4 regions of the Colwellia sp. M166 genome follow, and region 2 is predicted to be linked to each of the others. Evidence: predicted binding sites of a transcription regulator. Region 2 holds the regulator's gene; each other region holds the start of a gene.

Region 1 (2,210 bases), 1.2 Mb from region 2:
TAGAGAAGATTTATACTATCGATTAAATGTCTTTCCATTGACTTGGTTACCGCTAAATGAACGTCGAGGTGATATCTTACCTTTGGCTAAGCATCTAATTTCACGAATTTGTCAAAAAGATGGTAATATTATTCCTGAATTTACTGCCGCAGCGCGCAGTAAATTACTGGCTTATGATTGGCCTGGCAATGTTCGAGAATTAGATAATGTAATACAGCGAGCACTGATCTTACAAAGCGATCGTTGTATTGATGCTAATGATTTGTTGATTGATGACTTTCAGCCAGCTAAAGTGCACAGTGAAGCACTAGAGCCAAGTAAAGATGATAAGCTAGGCAGTGAGCTGAAATTACAAGAGCATCAAATTATATTAGATACCTTACATGCGTGTCGAGGCAGTCGAAAAGATGTTGCTGAGCGTTTAGGTATCAGCCCACGCACATTGCGCTATAAAATTGCTCGTATGAGAGATAGCGGCATACAAATCCCATTGTAATTTGATGGTTTAAATAGCTTTAAGTCATGATTGAAACAATAAAAAGCAACCTAGATTAGGTTGCTTTTTTTATTGTTATTACCTTATAATTTCAACCTTTGTGATTGATTATTAATATTATATTTTATTTTTAGTGATTTGGCCTTGTTAGTCAATTACTCATCCTCTTCGCCTTGGCACTATGCTTGCTTAATCCTTAGTAATATTAAGTAACAAGAAATTGACGCAAGCGAGTTAGCCATGGATATTAAAACCAATTCTCTGTACGCCCAAATGCAAAGCATGTCGATGGAAGCGATGGGAAATCGATTACCCATCGGTGATGAAAGTGGCATGGGCACACCGGCTGTTAGTAAAACCGGTAGCGATTTTGGCAGCTTATTAAAAGATGCAGTAAATAATGTTAATGAAATACAACAAGAAGCCGGACAGAAGAAAAAGGCATTTGAAATGGGCGATCGCAGCGTTACATTAGCTGATACCATGATAGCTTCGTCCAAAGCAGGTATTGTTTTTGATGCCACAGTGCAAGTACGAAACAAGTTTGTTGAAGCGTATAAAGACATTATGAGTATGCCAGTATAGCTGTTCAGCTATTAATACCTTTGGTATAAGTTGATATTTAAAAGAATAAAGCACCAGTGATGCGGAGAGAGTAAGTGGCAGATTCAACAGACAACACAAATTTAATGCTAACGGATGGTAATAACGATCTGGTTGCTAATGATGGCGCCGACGGTGTTGTTGGTGAACAAAAATCAGGTCTAGCCGGTGCTATGGGCAATGTCGATTTTTTACGCCAGATTACCATAGTCATGGCGCTAGCTATCTGTTTAGCTATTGCCATTTTTGTCATCATGTGGGCTAACCAACCGGAATATCGTTTTTTAACTAAACTGCCAACTGAACAATTGATCAAAACCATGGACTTTCTTGACAGCAACAAAGTTGAATATCGTCAAGAAAATAACACCATATCTGTACAAAGTGACGAGTATCAAAGTGTCAAGATCATGCTCGCGCGTGAAGGCTTAAGTGAAGGGCCATCAGAAGGTAGCGAAATTCTGATGCAAGATATGGGCTTTGGTGTTAGTCAACGCCTTGAAAGCGAACGCTTAAAGCACTCCAGAGAACAGCAATTAGCCCGTACCATTGAACAATTACAAACTATCGCAAGAGCCCGTGTTTTATTGGCGATTCCGCGTGATAATGTTTTTGCTAAGCGTGAAAAAAATCCATCAGCAACAGTGGTACTAACTCTACGCCGTGGTCGTTTGCTTTCGGAAGAAGAAGTGGACTCTGTGGTTGATATTGTTGCATCAGCAGTGCAGAGCCTTGATCCTAACCGTGTGACGGTTACCGATCAAAATGGCCGTTTACTTAATTCTGGCTCGCAAAATTCGGTTTCTTCACGTTCACGTAAAGAATTTGAAATCGAGCAGAAACGTGAAAAAGAATATATGGATAAAATTGATTCAATTTTAATTCCTGTGATTGGTTTAGGCAATTATACCGCACAAGTCGATGTCGCGATGGACTTTACCAATAGCGAAGAAACTCAACGTCGTTATAATTCAGATTTACCTGCTTTACGCAGTGAAATGAAAGTAGAAGATAACACCATTGGTGGTTTGCTGGGTGGTATTCCTGGTGCATTAAGTAACCAGCCACCACTTGATAGTAATATTCCTGAAGATGCAACCGGTAATGCCCA
Region 2 (2,210 bases):
TCTTGCCTTTGTACTTCAAGATTTGGCGATCTAGCTTATCAATTAAAGCATCAATTGATGCATACATATCATTGTTTTCTGCTTTAGCATGGACCTCAGTGCCACTTAAATGGACAGTGGATTCGGCAATTTGATTGAGCTTCTCGACTGTTAATACGACATGTACATTGTTGATGTGATCAAAATGACGTTCTAGCTTTTCAAATTTGCCATTAACATAATCACGTAATGAATCGGTAACGTCGACATGGTGTCCGGTAAGATTAATTTGCATATGCTGCTGTCCTCTTTTACGGGTGAGTAAGTTGGCCTAGAGTAGGCTTTTACGTTGATTTGATGGCGGTATAGAGAGCGATTCACGATATTTAGCAATGGTCCGCCTTGCGACTTTGATACCTTGCTCGGCTAAAATATCTGCCATTTTGCTATCACTTAAAGGTTTTGCAGGTATTTCAGCAGCAACAAGTTTTTTGATTAATTCACGAATTGCAGTCGATGAACACTCACCACCATTTTCAGTGCTAACATGACTTGAAAAGAAATATTTCAGCTCGAAAATCCCTCTAGGCGTGTGCATATACTTTTGCGTCGTCACCCGTGAGATTGTTGATTCATGCATATCAACAGCTTCGGCAATATCGTTTAATACCATCGGACGCATAGCTTCTGGACCATGTTCAAAAAATCCTTGCTGGCGTTGCACAATACAGTTTGACACTTTTAATAGCGTATCGTTTCTGCTCTCTAAGCTTTTGATAAACCATTTAGCTTCTTGTAAATTCGAGCGGATAAACTGACTATCAGTGGATGATTTCATGGTGCGAGACATCGCCGCATATTGCTGATTTACCGATAACTTAGGTGCAGTATCAGGGTTGAGCTCTACCGTCCAACGGCCGTTTTTCTTTTCAACAGAGACATCAGGAATGACATATTGTTCTTCGCTTTTTATCACGCTATCGCCTGGGCGAGGATCTAAAGATTGTATCAGGCGAATAACTTCGCGTAATTGATCTTCTTTTAAGCGTAATTTTCGCATTAACTGGCGGTAATCTCGATTGCCGAGTAATTCAATATATTCAGTTACGGCTAACTTACTTTCCGCTAACCAAGGGGTATCTTTAGCGAATTGATTAAGTTGAATCAGTAGGCATTCAGGAATTGAACGAGCAGCAACACCTACGGGGTCAAACATGTTAATGCGCTTTAGTACTACTTCAACTTCGTCAAGCTCAACATCTTCAATGCCGACACTTTCTAAGATATCTTCTGCTGAAACGGTTAAGTAACCTGCTTCATCAATGGCTTCAATAATGGCAATAGCAATGGTTTTATCGGTATCGCTAAAGGGCGTGAGTTCCATTTGCCAAATTAGGTGATCTTGTAATGAATCTTTTGTTTCACCTTGGTAGGTATAATCTTCTGATGCCGGTCCAACACCGCCACTACTTGCACCAGCACTAAAGTTGTCATCCCAAGTAGTATCACTATTAAGTTCTTCGGGAATATCGGTTTTGGCTAGGCCTTCTGAGGAGCTAATTTCATCGATCGTTGGTGCTGAATCTTCACTGCCATCTGAGGATGACATTGCTGTATCTTCACTAACACCAGCAGAAAAGGCTTCCTCTAAATGGTCAGGGGTACTTTCCGAGCTATTATCAGCAGTTTCATCAACTTCAAGCAAAGGATTACTTTCAAGTGCCTCTTGAATTTCTTGCTGTAGATCCAGAGTAGATAATTGCAACAGTTTGATCGCCTGCTGCAATTGCGGGGTCATCGTTAACTGTTGTCCGATACGGAGTTGCAGAGTAGGACGCATTTACGTTTTCTTTTCCCTGTTCAAAGACATTATTATTGTGCCGTTGTAGTTTGTTACTCACTATAGCGTGAATTGTTCACCAAGGTATACATCTCTTACATGCTGATTCGCAAGAATTTGATTAGCATCACCTTCAGCAATAAGTTCGCCATGACTAACAATATAGGCGTGCTCACAAACATCGAGTGTTTCTCGTACATTGTGGTCGGTGATCAAAATGCCAATACCACGTTCTTTTAAGTGTAGGATAATTTTTTTTATATCACCTACTGAAATAGGGTCAACACCTGCAAAGGGCTCATCAAGTAAGATAAATTTTGGTTCCGCTGCTAAAGCGCGTGCTATTTCAACGCGTCGGCGTTCACCACCCGATAAGCTCATGCCTAAGTTA
Region 3 (2,210 bases), 1.5 Mb from region 2:
CACAAAAATTTAAGCTTATTTTTAAACACATTTAGCTGCAACTTTTTAACGGCTTATATATTACGCAAGACCACTAAAAAACTCACCAGCCCAAAACAAAAAAACACTAATGATGACCCTTAGTGTTTTTTATAAAATCGAAGCGTTCAGGCTCTAGTGTTACTTAATTCGACGTGATGCTAATCCGATCAAACCTAAGCCTAAAATAATAAGCGTTGATGGTTCAGGAACGGTTACCGGTTGATTAGCTGCAGATACTTGTAAGTTATCGAATGAGCTAAAGCCAGCAATATTTCTCAATTGAATTGCATTAACACCGGTCATAGACAGTGCAAAATTTCCTTTACCAAAAAGGTTTAATTGTTCAACTTGATTATTAGCGGCATCTAGACTGATAATTTCCCAGCTAGCGATGTCAGTATTGTTGTTATACCAACCCATATCAAGGCCTAAGAAATCAAATGCTTGTCCGGAAATAGCTGATAAGGTAAAAACGGCTTGAGTATTCCAAGTTTCAAGAAAGCGCCCGTTGGCGCCCCAATCTTTTGCCTCACTACTATTAGAAAAGTTAGCAGACTCATTCAACGTACTAATCACATTAACGCAATTAGTACAACTAACAGATATTTGAAACCCAGCTTCAAAGTAAATTGGACTAGCTTCAACTCTAAAGTTATTGCCTGGAAGATCATCTAAGGTTATTAGTGTCGCGTTTGATACTGTGGTGAATAACAACACACAGGCTAATGCTAGTACTTTAAAAACTGTTTTTTTCATCTTATTATTCCTTTTAATCCCTTCACGATAAAATTTGAAGGTAAATGCTAAAAGTGAACGTTATCACTTATCTTACAGCTAATTAAGCATAAACCATACCAACAAATAAATAGCTTTTATTTTCAATCAAGTAAGAATTAGCAGTAATGTCGATTTTTTTATTTGTAAATTTATCTGACACAAAGACTCATCAAGTAACTGTAATCATTAAATAATATTAAATACTTAGGGTTCTTTTTAAGAATACTGTTTAATTGTTTTAAAAAGCAACATTTAACTAAATTTTTTTTTCACTATTTGTTATGATATTGCATTCATACGTTAACGGAAGCTACTTATTTTTAGCAAAATATAGTGAAAAATACGATGAAAAAAACAGACGCGAAATCACTAACAGATAAACACGAATCACTTATCCATACTGAACAACAAACGGTTGTTTCACATGTGCAACGTGAAGTCGATGACTGGTACCTTAATACCATCATGTTAAAAGACCTAGATGTGCCTTTTAAATACCGCAGAAAAAAACGCTATAAATCATTACAAAGCCAACAGGTTAATATTACCTATTATCCTGCGAATGAAACCATTGCAGGTTTTGAAATAGAAATCATGAAAATTGTTCGTATTAAGGTATGTTGATCACATTTTAAAATAAAACCCTCTATAACGGACTGATAGATGGCTAAAAAAAACTATTTTCGCCGAAATATCAATCAATTCTTGACGAATCCCTTACCATCTTACATAAATAGAATATCAACAATAAAAAAAACAATGTTGATTTGAAGCTAAAGCCGCAGAATTTGACTTAATATCTGCATTATTTTTTGGGGACAGAGAGGTATACAACATGATCTTAAATCATATATGGGGGCTTTATACTGCACCTAAAAAAGAGTGGCAAACCATCGAGAAGCGCCACGAAAGTTTAACGTATTCTATGGTGCATATTTTCACCATTGCACTAATCCCAGCAATTTGTAGCTATTATGCCGCCGCTCATATCGGTTGGACAATAGGCGCAGGAGACCCAATTAAACTAACCGAATCTAACGCCCTATTTATGTCTGCTGCTCTGTATATAGGTTTAATATTCGGAGTTTTATCACTGGCGGTGTTAATTCAATGGATGGCAAAAACTTTTGATTCAAAACCAGACTTCACTCAGTCATTAGAATTAGCAGCATATGCTGCAACACCACTGTTAATGGCAGGATTAACAGCCCTTTTTCCTGTGCTTTGGTTTGTTGTACTCGCGGGATTAGCAGCGTTATGTTATTCGGTATATTTACTCTATTCCGGCGTACCAATTATGATGAATATTCCTGAAGAAAAAGGCTTTATTTATTCTAGTTCAGTAGTCACTTGTGGCTTAGTACTTATTGTCGCACTTATGGCTGCAAGTGCTATTGTTTTCAACTCGGGTT
Region 4 (2,210 bases), 1.1 Mb from region 2:
GACATAAATGCCGGCATTGATGAAGTATTTTTGCCAAGGCTTTTCCACCATAGACGTGACACGTTCGCCGTCACTTTCAATGACGCCATAAGGCACTTGAAATTCATATTCTGTGCCGCACATAGTACAAATGGCATCTTGTTTTTGATGGTAAGCTAAGAGGTTTTCAAAGTCGACCTTGGTTAAAATATCACCATTCATCATAATAATGGGAATATCAGGTAAGTTATCCGGTAGTAAACTTAATGCGCCACCGGTGCCCAGTGGAGAGCTTTCATGTATGTATTGAATACTTACATCCCATTGACTACCATCTCCAAAATATTGCTTTATCATATCGGGCATAAAGTGTGTAGAAATGTAAAAATCATAAAAACCGGCGGCAATAAAGCTTTCTAAAATAGTTTCTAAAATGGGTTTACCGCCCACTTTAAGTAAGGGTTTTGGACAGGCATCGGTTAGCGGCTGTAAGCGTTTGCCAAAACCGCCTGCCATTAAAAAAACAGGGGTTTGATGTCGGCGCGTATCAATTACATGATGTAAGGTTTCTAAATTTATCAATACACCCTTTGCGTCGACAATTGGCAGCGATAATATTTGTGCCCGCTTCATAATTGACAATAACTGCGCTCGAGTGCTGCTGGCTTGCGCGGTTTTTGGTGAAGCGTTCATTATTTCAGTGACTGGCGTATCTAATGCTTTATGGGCTAACAATGCTCGGCGCACATCACCGTCGGTGATCACCCCCACTAAGCAGAAGTTTTTGTCTACCACTAGGGCCACACGTAAGCCTTCAGCATTTATAGCTTCAATGGCCTGGCCCATAGTTGCGGATTGCTCTAAAATGACATTTTTCCAATTCGAACTCATAACTCAGCCCTTACAACGATGAATTTATTAGCTTTTACATCAATAAGCATACCTTGCAGACACTATTAACACTAGCAAGAACCTTAAATGCTTGAGGTATTTATTCACGAAAGACCGCAAGTGTTATTCATTTGCACAAAATATGCCAAATTCCTGTCGATAAATTGACTTTACTATAGCGCAGCCTAAGCTAATCACCTTATTAGTCTACTTTTACTCGCAAGTAATGCCCTTTGCCCAACGCTTATTGCAATTGGCTTAGAAGTTGCTTTCATTTGCTATAGCAACAATCTAATTTTTGGTTCTGTACTAATTTTAAAACCTAAGGTAGCTTATGTCGATTTTTGATAGCTCACAAATAAAACCTACGTTAATCAATAACAATGCTTATATTTTGCAGCCCAATGTTTACCTTGAGATCGCTCAGCACTTAGAAGTTGAGCACAACTATGCAAAATTAGATCAAATGGCCATGGCCAGTTTTTCCCGTCAACAGCAATGTATTAAAACACCATTAAAAAGCGAACAAATACATCTACTTGAAAATCATTTACCAAAAGAACTTTGCCAGAGCTTAATCGAAGAATTTGAACAAAACCCTGAAGGCATCAAACATCCCAGCGTATTATCAGTATTGCTACCACAAATTTTCAATGACGATTTAGATCAACAACTCATTTCCTATTTTAACAGTGAGTATTGTGTTTTTTGGTGGGCAATATATAAAATAGGTGATGAAATAACAGAGCAAGACTATTCCACAAGATGGCATGCAGATGGTGGTCCACGTAAACATTTAAAGGTACTGACCTATCTTAATGATTATGATGAGCACGGCAGCGATACAGCATATTTAGATGTTGCCACAACAGATAAGTTAAAAACCGTTGGCTACATATTAAATAATATAGAAAATCGCGTAACCGACCTCAGTGAGTTGTGCCAACATTTTGACATTAGTTTTGCGCCAAAATATGTTCAGCCCCATACTGGCGATAGTATTATTTTCAACCCCAACCAAGTAGCACATCAAGCTAGACCCAGTAAAAATAAAATCCCTCGTTATGTGCTAAGTTTCTGCGTACTACAAAGTGAACAAAACTGGCAAACAGTTGCCGAAAATGATTATGTCGCCAGTTATGGTGCAAAACAATTCCAAGGGTTTGCTAATACGATATTAAAATTCAAGGCCGACACGCATGAAAATGAGCTGATTGAAATTCCGAAAAATAACGAAATAAAATCATTAACCCATGTTAAATTACTACTTAATAGCATATTTTCAAACCCTGATATTGTACAAGCGCTATACGATTATATTTATCAAAAAGATGCTAAGT

The links. Region 2 encodes sigma-54, which starts transcription at its own class of promoters, with help from an activator protein. Its sites were predicted from a motif close to GTTGGCACGNNNNTNGNNT; they were not measured.
Region 1: a site for sigma-54 is predicted at 669-687, ahead of fliE (flagellar hook-basal body complex protein FliE). Genes of this name have one in related genera too.
Region 3: a site for sigma-54 is predicted at 862-880, ahead of FGD67_RS06100 (PEP-CTERM sorting domain-containing protein). Genes of this name have one in related genera too.
Region 4: a site for sigma-54 is predicted at 1,123-1,141, ahead of FGD67_RS08010 (GSCFA domain-containing protein). Genes of this name have one in related genera too.

Annotation. Positions count from the first base shown of each region.
Region 1 covers NZ_CP040755.1:1,724,880-1,727,089, reverse strand. Annotated here, with positions in the region: gene FGD67_RS07815 (sigma-54 dependent transcriptional regulator) at 1-496, shown strand, start outside; gene fliE (flagellar hook-basal body complex protein FliE) at 737-1,081, shown strand; gene fliF (flagellar basal-body MS-ring/collar protein FliF) at 1,156-2,210, shown strand, end outside.
Region 2 covers NZ_CP040755.1:2,882,656-2,884,865, forward strand. Annotated here, with positions in the region: gene hpf (ribosome hibernation promoting factor) at 1-274, opposite strand, end outside; gene FGD67_RS13105 (RNA polymerase factor sigma-54) at 311-1,819, opposite strand; gene lptB (LPS export ABC transporter ATP-binding protein) at 1,880-2,210, opposite strand, start outside.
Region 3 covers NZ_CP040755.1:1,357,610-1,359,819, forward strand. Annotated here, with positions in the region: gene FGD67_RS06100 (PEP-CTERM sorting domain-containing protein) at 160-777, opposite strand; gene FGD67_RS06105 (hypothetical protein) at 1,144-1,422, shown strand; gene FGD67_RS06110 (Yip1 family protein) at 1,634-2,210, shown strand, end outside.
Region 4 covers NZ_CP040755.1:1,765,421-1,767,630, forward strand. Annotated here, with positions in the region: gene FGD67_RS08005 (nucleotidyltransferase family protein) at 1-870, opposite strand, end outside; gene FGD67_RS08010 (GSCFA domain-containing protein) at 1,205-2,210, shown strand, end outside.